4 regions of the Fictibacillus sp. WQ 8-8 genome follow, and region 4 is predicted to be linked to each of the others. Evidence: riboswitches for the same ligand, from Rfam matches in the RefSeq annotation. Region 4 holds a riboswitch; each other region holds the start of a gene.
What was found. Region 4 has a riboswitch for S-adenosylmethionine ahead of M1K46_RS00225 (methionine ABC transporter ATP-binding protein). Riboswitches for the same ligand answer to the same signal wherever they lie in the genome.
Positions count from the first base shown of each region.

Region 1 (2,203 bases), 390 kb from region 4:
TAGATGGATACCCAGATGCTGCTTGTCACGCCGCACGGTATGACCATCGCCAATACGAGTCCGGTTATGGTAAGAGAATCCGAGGAAAACGCAATGTGCCCGACTCCCCACGCCCAGATCGGCATTATGATATGCAGGATGATGAGTGCTGTCAGGATGGGCACTGGCCGGGACAGTGTATTTCGCAGATGGGTAAAATTAGACCCTAAACTACCTGAAAACGTCATGAATGCAAAAATCCAAGGAACTAAAAAAAGCAAACCCTTTAGTTCGCTCGTAAGCAAAATTCCAAGGATCACACTTGCGGGTGTAATAAATGGCATAAATCTTTCCAGCTGGTGGTTTAACTTTTCTAACACGATTAGCCTTCTTCCGTCTGAGTCTATTACTCTAATAGTATATTAATTTATATTATAAAATATTTAAGTTTGCGGTGCCAGGCACCGCAATTACATACTTGTGTAATTCAGGTGCCTGGCACCCTACAAAAAAGGCGCAGGCTATTGTATATTTTTGAATCCCTCTCCCCGCCAGGTGCATAGGATGTATGCATACTCATTTGAGATAGCTGTCCAAAACAGATTTTTTAATTGACAAACTATAAATTCTATTTTACATTAAATGAAATTAAATATTCTTATCCAGAGAGGTGGAGGGAATTGACCCTGAGAAACCTCGGCAACAGACTCTTTTTTGAGCACTGTGCCAATTTCAACAAGCTTCTTTGCTTGGAAGATAAGAATTGTGTTGATCATTCTTCGGTCTCTTCAACCCCTTCTTATGTTTCCATAAACATAGGAAGGGGTTTTTTATCGAATCAATTCCTACTAAATAGATATGAATAGTTATTTTAAATGATAACCGTTAAATGAGGAGTTGGTGATATGGAAAAACACGACTGTATACACTGGAAGGGAAAAAGGCTTACCGCAACCGTGCATTATCCGAAATCCGTGCTAAGCAAAAATAAGATATCCCCTGCCGTTATTATTTGCCATGGATTTACAAGCAACCGGATTGGTGTGGACCGATTGTTTGTTAAAACGGCACAGCAGCTTTCTTCGAACGGATTTGTTGTAGTTCGGTTTGATTATTCGGGCTGCGGGGAGAGTGAGGGGAATTATGGGGAAAACAGCTTTGAAGATCTAATCGACCAAACATACGCTGCCGTTAGCTTTGCCTTGGAGCTTCCTAACGTTGATTCTGACCAGATTACCCTGCTTGGCCATAGCCTTGGAGGAGCAGTCGCTGTACACTCTGCGGCCCGTGACGAAAGGGTTAAACAGTTAATCCTCTGGTCTGCGGTAGGACGGCCGTTTGATGACATCGTAAATATCGTGGGTGAAGAAGAATATAGCCATCTATTCATTAAAGGATTCGTGGATCATTTAGGTTATTCCCTGACCACAAAATTTCTGCAGTCCCTCAAGAATTCCAATCCGTTAGACCAGCTATCACAGTTTTCCGGTGATGTGCTGCTCGTTCACGGAACGGACGACAAAGAAATTCCAGCCCATTATTGCGGGGAATTCTTTGAGAATACACAAAAAAGATCATGTGGAAAAAGCAAGATTCAGCTTATTAAAGGCGCCAACCATACCTTCTCATCCATCATGCACTTCAATGAACTGATCACTGTAACCTCCGATTGGCTCATAAATGATTCCAATTTGATGGTGCCAGGCACCGGCTTTTGACACTTGTGTAAAAGCGGTGCCTGGCACCTGTATTGATAGCGATGGTGTTCCAATGAAAACTGACCGGGTTGTTCGCATTTACCGAAAATCTGTCCAGATACAATGTTTTTTGTGTGAGCCGCGCTAACACATATACTAAACTTCCCAACAACAGGATGACTGCCGCAACTAATTTTTTCACTTCTTCATCTTCCTTTTTTAAAAAAATCCGCACCTTCGTGGTCTTTAAGCTGCTGCAGAATCTCTTTCCACTTTGAAAGATACAGCAAATGGGCTTGGTCTTTTATGATAAAGAGCCCACACCAACCACCAATCTTCTTAAACTACATAACAACCAGAGAATATTACATTCTCTTCTCACGTAAAAAACCCCTATTTTGATCTTTCAATTAAGAAAGCCGCATAAAATTTGCTCACATTGTCCCCTTCTGCATTCAATATCGTAGTATAATAGCTTTTGTATTTTTATTATGGACGCGTCGCCGTAAACTTCATTACCCTTACCA
Region 1 is NZ_JAMXKG010000001.1:432,683-434,885, forward strand. Features, by position in the region: gene M1K46_RS02135 (bile acid:sodium symporter family protein) at 1-359, opposite strand, end outside; SAM riboswitch class I at 635-742, shown strand; gene M1K46_RS02140 (alpha/beta hydrolase) at 885-1,697, shown strand.
Region 1: linked by a shared signal. The riboswitch ahead of M1K46_RS02140 (alpha/beta hydrolase) and the one ahead of M1K46_RS00225 (methionine ABC transporter ATP-binding protein) in region 4 are both predicted to bind S-adenosylmethionine.

Region 2 (2,203 bases), on a different contig from region 4:
GTAATTGTTTAATATCCACGAATGCACCTGCTTGTCCGGTCTTTTTTTGTAGTGTATCACGAGATCTGAATAAAAACCAAAACAGGGCTTAGGTGCATATACTGTTTTATTGAAACTGGGGAAGGCAGGGATGCGACATGTACAGACAGCGGCAGGTAGTCGATATGAAAAGAGGGAATGTCATCGGAGACGGTTCGCTGGATACGGTGTATCTTACTGCTGAAAAAACAGCGGATAGTCCATACTGGGTGAACATTGCGGCCGTCGTTCAGGACGGCAGGACCAACCAGTACACGCAGATCCCTATTAAAGAAAATTCAGGATACAATCCAACCCTTTTTCTCGGTGATTTTACAGGTGACAAGGTAGAAGACATCATGGTGGTCATGGATACAGGAGGCAGCGGAGGCATGATCACCGCCTATGTATTTTCCTACAGAGGAGGGCAGTTCGGGCCGCTTTTTGACTCTGGTGTATTCAGTGACCAATGGAAGTACAGGGTTTTTTATCTGGACCAATATAAAGCACAGGTGAACAGCTACAACCTGAAGCAAAAATTTATCATCGATTTGAGTACGAAGGACAAGGAATACTTGTCTGAGATTTACTACCCGAATGGAAAATTAAAGGCTCCCATACAAGGATTTGTCTCATCTTTAAGCGGTCTTTACCCGGTGGACTTTGACCGAAATGGCGTGTATGAACTGCTGGCTTACCAAAACATCGCCGGCCGATATAACGCTGACCGCCTTGGCTATGTCCAGACTACCCTGAAGTGGAATGGCCGGGAGTTTGGTGCGGAGGTGCAGAACGTTGTGATCTTTGGCGGGGATATCCGAGGATAAGCCTGGTGGATTAACCTCTCGTTGTGGAGAGGTTTTTTATATGATAAAAAAACCATTGACTTTCTCCCTTTCGCAGATTAAAGTAATAACTATATTTTCTAAAAATTAAATATTCATTCTCTTATCAAGAGTGGCAGAGGGACTGGCCCTATGACGCCCAGCAACCGTTCCGTAATGGAATTGGTGCTAATTCCAGCAAAACAGCATGTCTGTTTTGAGAGATAAGAGAGGACGAATCCGTTATACATATGCGATGAAACCTCTCTTTTTCCAGAGAGGTTTTTTTACGTGGTGGGGCTTATTTCGCTGGTTCCGTGCCCCCTTGAGAAGAGAGATATACAAAAAAGGGAGTTGGGGAAATGAAACGATTCATTAAAAGCGCGGCAATCTCCGCGGTGGCTTTATCACTTTTATTAACGGGCTGTTCATCCGAAAGCAATACCGCTTCATCAGCTGGCAAACATGAAAAGGTTTCGTTCGATAACGTACCGAAGCGGTTTGCCAAAGGGCAGGGAGCCCGAATCAAGGTTATCCGTAAAATCGGCGGTGATGATCATACAGCCCAATTTTTAGCAGGTGCTAAAGCGGAAGGAGAGGCACTTGGTTTTACCGTTGATACCTACACAGCAAACGGTGATACCGCCAAGTTCCATGATGCGATTGCCCAGGCGGCTGATGAGAATTACGACGGTTTTATCATCTCTCACGGTGATGATGCGGCTACCATAAACGATATTAAGAAGCTTCGGGAAAAAGGAAAGAACGTGGTGACGTTTGATTCCAATCCGAACCTCGCGAAAGTAGGCGGTGTCACACTTACGTCTCAGGACGATGAAGCCCTTGCCAAGCTGGCTCTCGATCAGCTCGTTAAAGAGAACAAAGGGAAGGCCAACATCGTTTATCTTTGGGTAGACGGGTTCCCGCCGATGGTGCGACGCAACGCCGTCTATAAAGAAACATTGAAGAATAACCCGGGAATCAAGGAAGTAGAACGCTTTGGCGTTGCTTCTGCAGATACGTCGGTCCAGACGCAAAATGCGGTGACGGCCATGCTGAACAAACATAAAAAAGGCGAGATTGATGCCATTTTTGCCACATGGGATGCCTTTGCGATCGGGGCTGCACGTGCGATTAAAGAAGCGGGACGCAACGAAATCAAAATTTACGGAATTGACGTCTCCAATGCAGACCTTCAAGAAATCCAGCAAAAAGAAAGTCCTTGGAAGTACACGGCTGCTGTTGATCCTAAGCTAATTGGGGCAGTGGATATGAGAATTCTTGCTAAAAAGCTTGCGGGTGAAAAAACACCACAAAAATATGATTTGAAAGCTTCTCTCGTTTCACAAAAGGATCTTCAA
Region 2 is NZ_JAMXKG010000008.1:173,135-175,337, reverse strand. Features, by position in the region: gene cidR (cidABC operon transcriptional activator CidR) at 1-19, opposite strand, end outside; gene M1K46_RS18250 (hypothetical protein) at 138-845, shown strand; SAM riboswitch class I at 964-1,073, shown strand; gene M1K46_RS18245 (sugar ABC transporter substrate-binding protein) at 1,205-2,203, shown strand, end outside.
Region 2: linked by a shared signal. The riboswitch ahead of M1K46_RS18245 (sugar ABC transporter substrate-binding protein) and the one ahead of M1K46_RS00225 (methionine ABC transporter ATP-binding protein) in region 4 are both predicted to bind S-adenosylmethionine.

Region 3 (2,203 bases), on a different contig from region 4:
TTCTGTCGTACTCATAATCATTAAACACTCCTGATGTATGTGATAAATTCATCGATATTTTTTATGCTCTCAGCGTTCTTTACCCAATCGCTTCCAAGCTTCAGCACACGTTTTTTTAACTCGATTTGGCCATTGAAGTCTTCAATGGAATCAAGATCTTCGACATGGGCAAGCCCAATCGTGCGGCGGATCACTTCACAACCGGCAAAACCAATCATATCTGTAAAAATGCTATTTAAAATCTCTTCCTCAAATCCAGGAAGTTTGGTTGCAGACTCTACACCCTCTGTTTTCCACAGTTCTCTGTAACGGGCAGTGAAGGTTTCCCAAGTGTCTTTGATCACGCTGAGCAAATAGCTCTGATATTCTTCGCGCCTAAGAGAGTCAGAGATATGAAAGGACTGTGAGGCATGATTCAATGCAATATTGGCAAAAAAGTGGGCGATATCAAAGCCTTGAGGCCCATAATAAGCAAACTCGGAATCTATTAATTTTGTAGAAGTTTCGGTAACGAAAATACTTCCGGTATGGAGGTCACCATGCAACAGAGCCTCTGCACGCGTCAAAAATTTATATTTTAGAGAGGCAGCTCTCTGTTTGAGGAGAGTATCACTCCATAGTTCGGAAACGGCCTCCTTCAGCTCGGAAGGAAAATCGTTGGTGTCGATGTCATAAAACGGGTCAGTAAATACAAGGTCTTCGGTAATCTTGCAAAGTTCAGGGTTTGTAAACGTCTGGACAAGCTCTTTCTTCTCGAAAGGATGCAAGTAAAAATCACTCGTATAGAACAGGCTTTTGGCAATAAATGTGCCGATGTGCTGTGCAAGATGAGGATATTTGACCCCTTCGATCAGACCTTTCCGCAGAATCACGTGAGAAGATAAGTCTTCCATTACAGTGAGAGCGAGATCCTGGTCTGTATAAAAAACTTCTGGAACATGCTCAGGAGCAAATTCTGCTGATTTTATTAAAGAGCTGCTTTCAATCCTTGCCCTGTCCAGTGTAAGCGGCCAGCTTTCTCCCACGACTTTGGCATAGGGAAGTGCCTGCTTTACGATAATGGATTTACCTGTATCTTCTTCGATTAGCCGAAAAACAAGGTTAAGATTACCGTCACCAATCTCATTGACTTTAATGTTTTGATAATCAGATAACAGTTCGAGTTTTTGTGCCAGCTCCACCACGGTTTGTTCATTCAGTCGTTCGTAAGATTGTTTGAGGGTTGTTGCCATCTATACTACCTCCGGAATATTTTGTATGTAAAAAGGCCTCTTTTCTGTAAGAAAAGAGGCCTGGATGTATAGTTTCCACGCCTCTTATCTTGCAAAACAAAGTTTTGCTGGAATTAGCACCGTGCCATACTGGATCTCCAGGCTTCTAGTAATAGACGCCCCATTTCACAATGGTATTACGGTCGGTTGCTGGGTTTCATCGGGCCAAATTCCCTCCACCTGCTCTTGATAAGAGACAACAAATATAAAATTGTTAGAAAAAACAGAATGCAATAATAATTTACAATGGCAATCATACAATCTTATCCATTGTCTGTCAAATCTTTTTTAATAAAATTCTGGACGTCTGTCTTCAAACACAGGGATTCTGTTTCTTACTTCTTCAACAAGATCAGTGTCGACCTCAGCAAACAAAATGGTCTCTTCTTCTCCGTCTGTCTCTGCAATAATTTCTCCCCAGGGATCAATGACCAACGTGTGACCTGCGAACGTGTTGTTCTTATCACTGCCGACCCGGTTGCATGCCACAACGTAGCATTGGTTCTCAATGGCTCTTGTTATTAGCAGGTTCCGCCAGTGGCTCAGCCGCTGCGCCGGCCACTCGGCAGGAACAAACAGGATAGAGGCGCCTTCAAGAATATGGGCGCGAATCCATTCAGGGAAACGGATATCATAGCAGATGACACCGGCAGCAGGAACGTTTTCCAGCATGAAATTTCCTTTGCGGGAGCCCGGAGCAATATATTTTTCTTCCTGCATTAGCCGGATCAGATGGAGTTTACTGTATTCGCCGGTCTGCTCACCTTTTCGGTTAAAGGCATACATGGTGTTATAGATTCCTTCATCCGTTTTCTTAGCGATGGAACCTGCAACAATGTTCACTTGGTATTTGCTGGCAAGGCCGCTCATTAATCGTTTGATCTCATCGCCGTTTGTATCTCCTATCTCATCTAGCCTTTCTAGATCATAGC
Region 3 is NZ_JAMXKG010000003.1:392,009-394,211, forward strand. Features, by position in the region: gene mtnA (S-methyl-5-thioribose-1-phosphate isomerase) at 1-15, opposite strand, end outside; gene mtnK (S-methyl-5-thioribose kinase) at 21-1,232, opposite strand; SAM riboswitch class I at 1,314-1,467, opposite strand; gene M1K46_RS07360 (carbon-nitrogen family hydrolase) at 1,560-2,203, opposite strand, start outside.
Region 3: linked by a shared signal. The riboswitch ahead of mtnK (S-methyl-5-thioribose kinase) and the one ahead of M1K46_RS00225 (methionine ABC transporter ATP-binding protein) in region 4 are both predicted to bind S-adenosylmethionine.

Region 4 (2,203 bases):
TACCGAGCTAAAGAGAAAGATAAAACCTGTACATGAAGAGCCGGAAGAATCCGGCTTTAAAAAAAACCATTCAGAAAAAATTCTTCGCAATCATAGAAATCTTGAACCCATAAAGATTAAGACGAGTTCCCTGCATAGTTCTTCTCTAAAAGAACATGCGAAAAAAGAAGTCAAAGAAGAAAGGATTGAACCCAAGCTAGAACCAAACAATAAACGTGCTGTCCCAAAAACCAAAAGGCACGAAGATCGAAAAAGCCGCAGTAAAGCTGAAGATAAAGAAAAAAATGAATCAAAAAAAGTAAAACCACATTCTTCAAAGCAACATCACGAACAGCCGATGTACAACAAGCAAGCAAAGAAAAATACTAATTTGAATACTGCTCCGAAACAGCATGTTCATGAAAAGAATAAACATGAAAACCATAAATGGGATAAGGGGAAAAGGCTTGAAAAAAGAGAGCAGAAAAATTCTCCCGTTCATCGGCCTGAAAAAAAGTACTGGAAAAAAGAACTGCAGAAAAATCATAAAAAGGCACAAATGAATAAAGAAATACATAAAAAGGCTGGCTAAAAGTCGACACTACGTTTAATAAACTGTCGAAGGAAAAATCAAGGAAGACACCAACCATCTCCCGAACATTAAGATATACATGTTTTTAAAAGGGGGATGTTTATGGATTGGGTTCTTTGGCAGGAACAGGTTCAAAAAACGGCCTTCCTTCAGCCGCTGATAGGCACGGAGACTCCCAGTGTGACGGCTGACGGAGAACGATTATGTTTTTCCTTCGTAAATAAGTATAACGGATCAGAACGGATATCCATGCTTACAGGCAGGATGGATGATTTGCATGAGGTGTTTGAAGGCCAGCAGCGTCTGAGCGATTTAATCAGGATAAAAAGAGTAACTTTTACGGGAACATACAGAGAACAGCTTAAGTTAGAATCTCTTCTGTTTTTATGCAAATTGGAGTCCTAAGCCAAAAGAATCGGGTCCTTCTATCTAAAAAACAGGAGTTATGGATTGACACTCCATAAAGGTGATGTTAAAATTCGAAACGTGTTAAGAAATGCTAACTATATAACGAATAACAAATTCGTTCTTATCGCGAGTGGTGGAGGGACTGGCCCTATGAAACCCGGCAACCGTTAAGCAGCTTCCTGTTTGAAAAGGTGCCAAATCCTGCAAAGCAAACTGCTTTGGGAGATGAGATGACGGTGCATATAAATTTTTATGCCCTTCTGCTCATGACCTGGCAGAAGGGCATTTTTTATTTTTCAGAAAGTGAGGGATCCGGTCTCTTGATAACATTAGACGCAGTAAAAAAGATTTTTCAGACGAAAGACGGAGCTGTAAACGCAGTTGACCATGTCGATCTTTCTATAGATCAAGGAGAAATTTTCGGGATTATTGGATACAGTGGTGCAGGTAAAAGTACACTGATCCGAATGCTGAACATGCTGGAAAGACCGACGAGCGGAGATGTTAACGTTGCGGGAAAAAATCTTTCCAAACTTAGTAACAACGAGCTTCGAAAAGCTCGGCAGGAAATCAGCATGATATTTCAGCATTTCAATCTGCTTTGGTCCAGAACAGTAAGGGAAAACATTGCATTTCCACTTGAGATTGCAGGTGTGCCGAAAACAGAGCGCCTGAAGCGGGTGGATGAACTGATTAAACTTGTTGGACTAGAGGGCCGCGGAGAATCGTATCCTTCCCAATTGAGTGGAGGACAGAAGCAAAGAGTCGGGATCGCACGTGCACTGGCCAATAACCCTAAAGTTCTTCTCTGTGACGAGGCGACTTCAGCCCTTGATCCGAAAACAACAGACAGCATCCTTAATTTATTAGTTGAGATCAATCAAAAGCTCGGCTTGACCATTGTTCTTATCACACATGAGATGCATGTCATCCGTAAGATCTGCCATCGGGTCGCTGTTATGGAAGACGGTAAAATAGTGGAACAAGGGCCGGTTTTGGAAGTATTCAGGCAACCTAAAGAGTCCATTACAAAAGATTTTGTTAAGCAAGTAACAGAGCCAGAAGAAACGACAGACATGATCAAGCAGCTGGCATCTGAAAAACCTCAGAGCCAAATTGTACAGCTTACCTTTGTTGGAGGAAGTGCAGAACAGCCCGTTATTACAGATGTGATCCGTAAATTTGACGTTCAGGTGAATATCCTGCAGGGTAAGGTATCACAAA
Region 4 is NZ_JAMXKG010000001.1:44,265-46,467, reverse strand. Features, by position in the region: gene M1K46_RS00235 (anti-sigma factor domain-containing protein) at 1-571, shown strand, start outside; gene M1K46_RS00230 (hypothetical protein) at 674-976, shown strand; SAM riboswitch class I at 1,098-1,211, shown strand; gene M1K46_RS00225 (methionine ABC transporter ATP-binding protein) at 1,300-2,203, shown strand, end outside.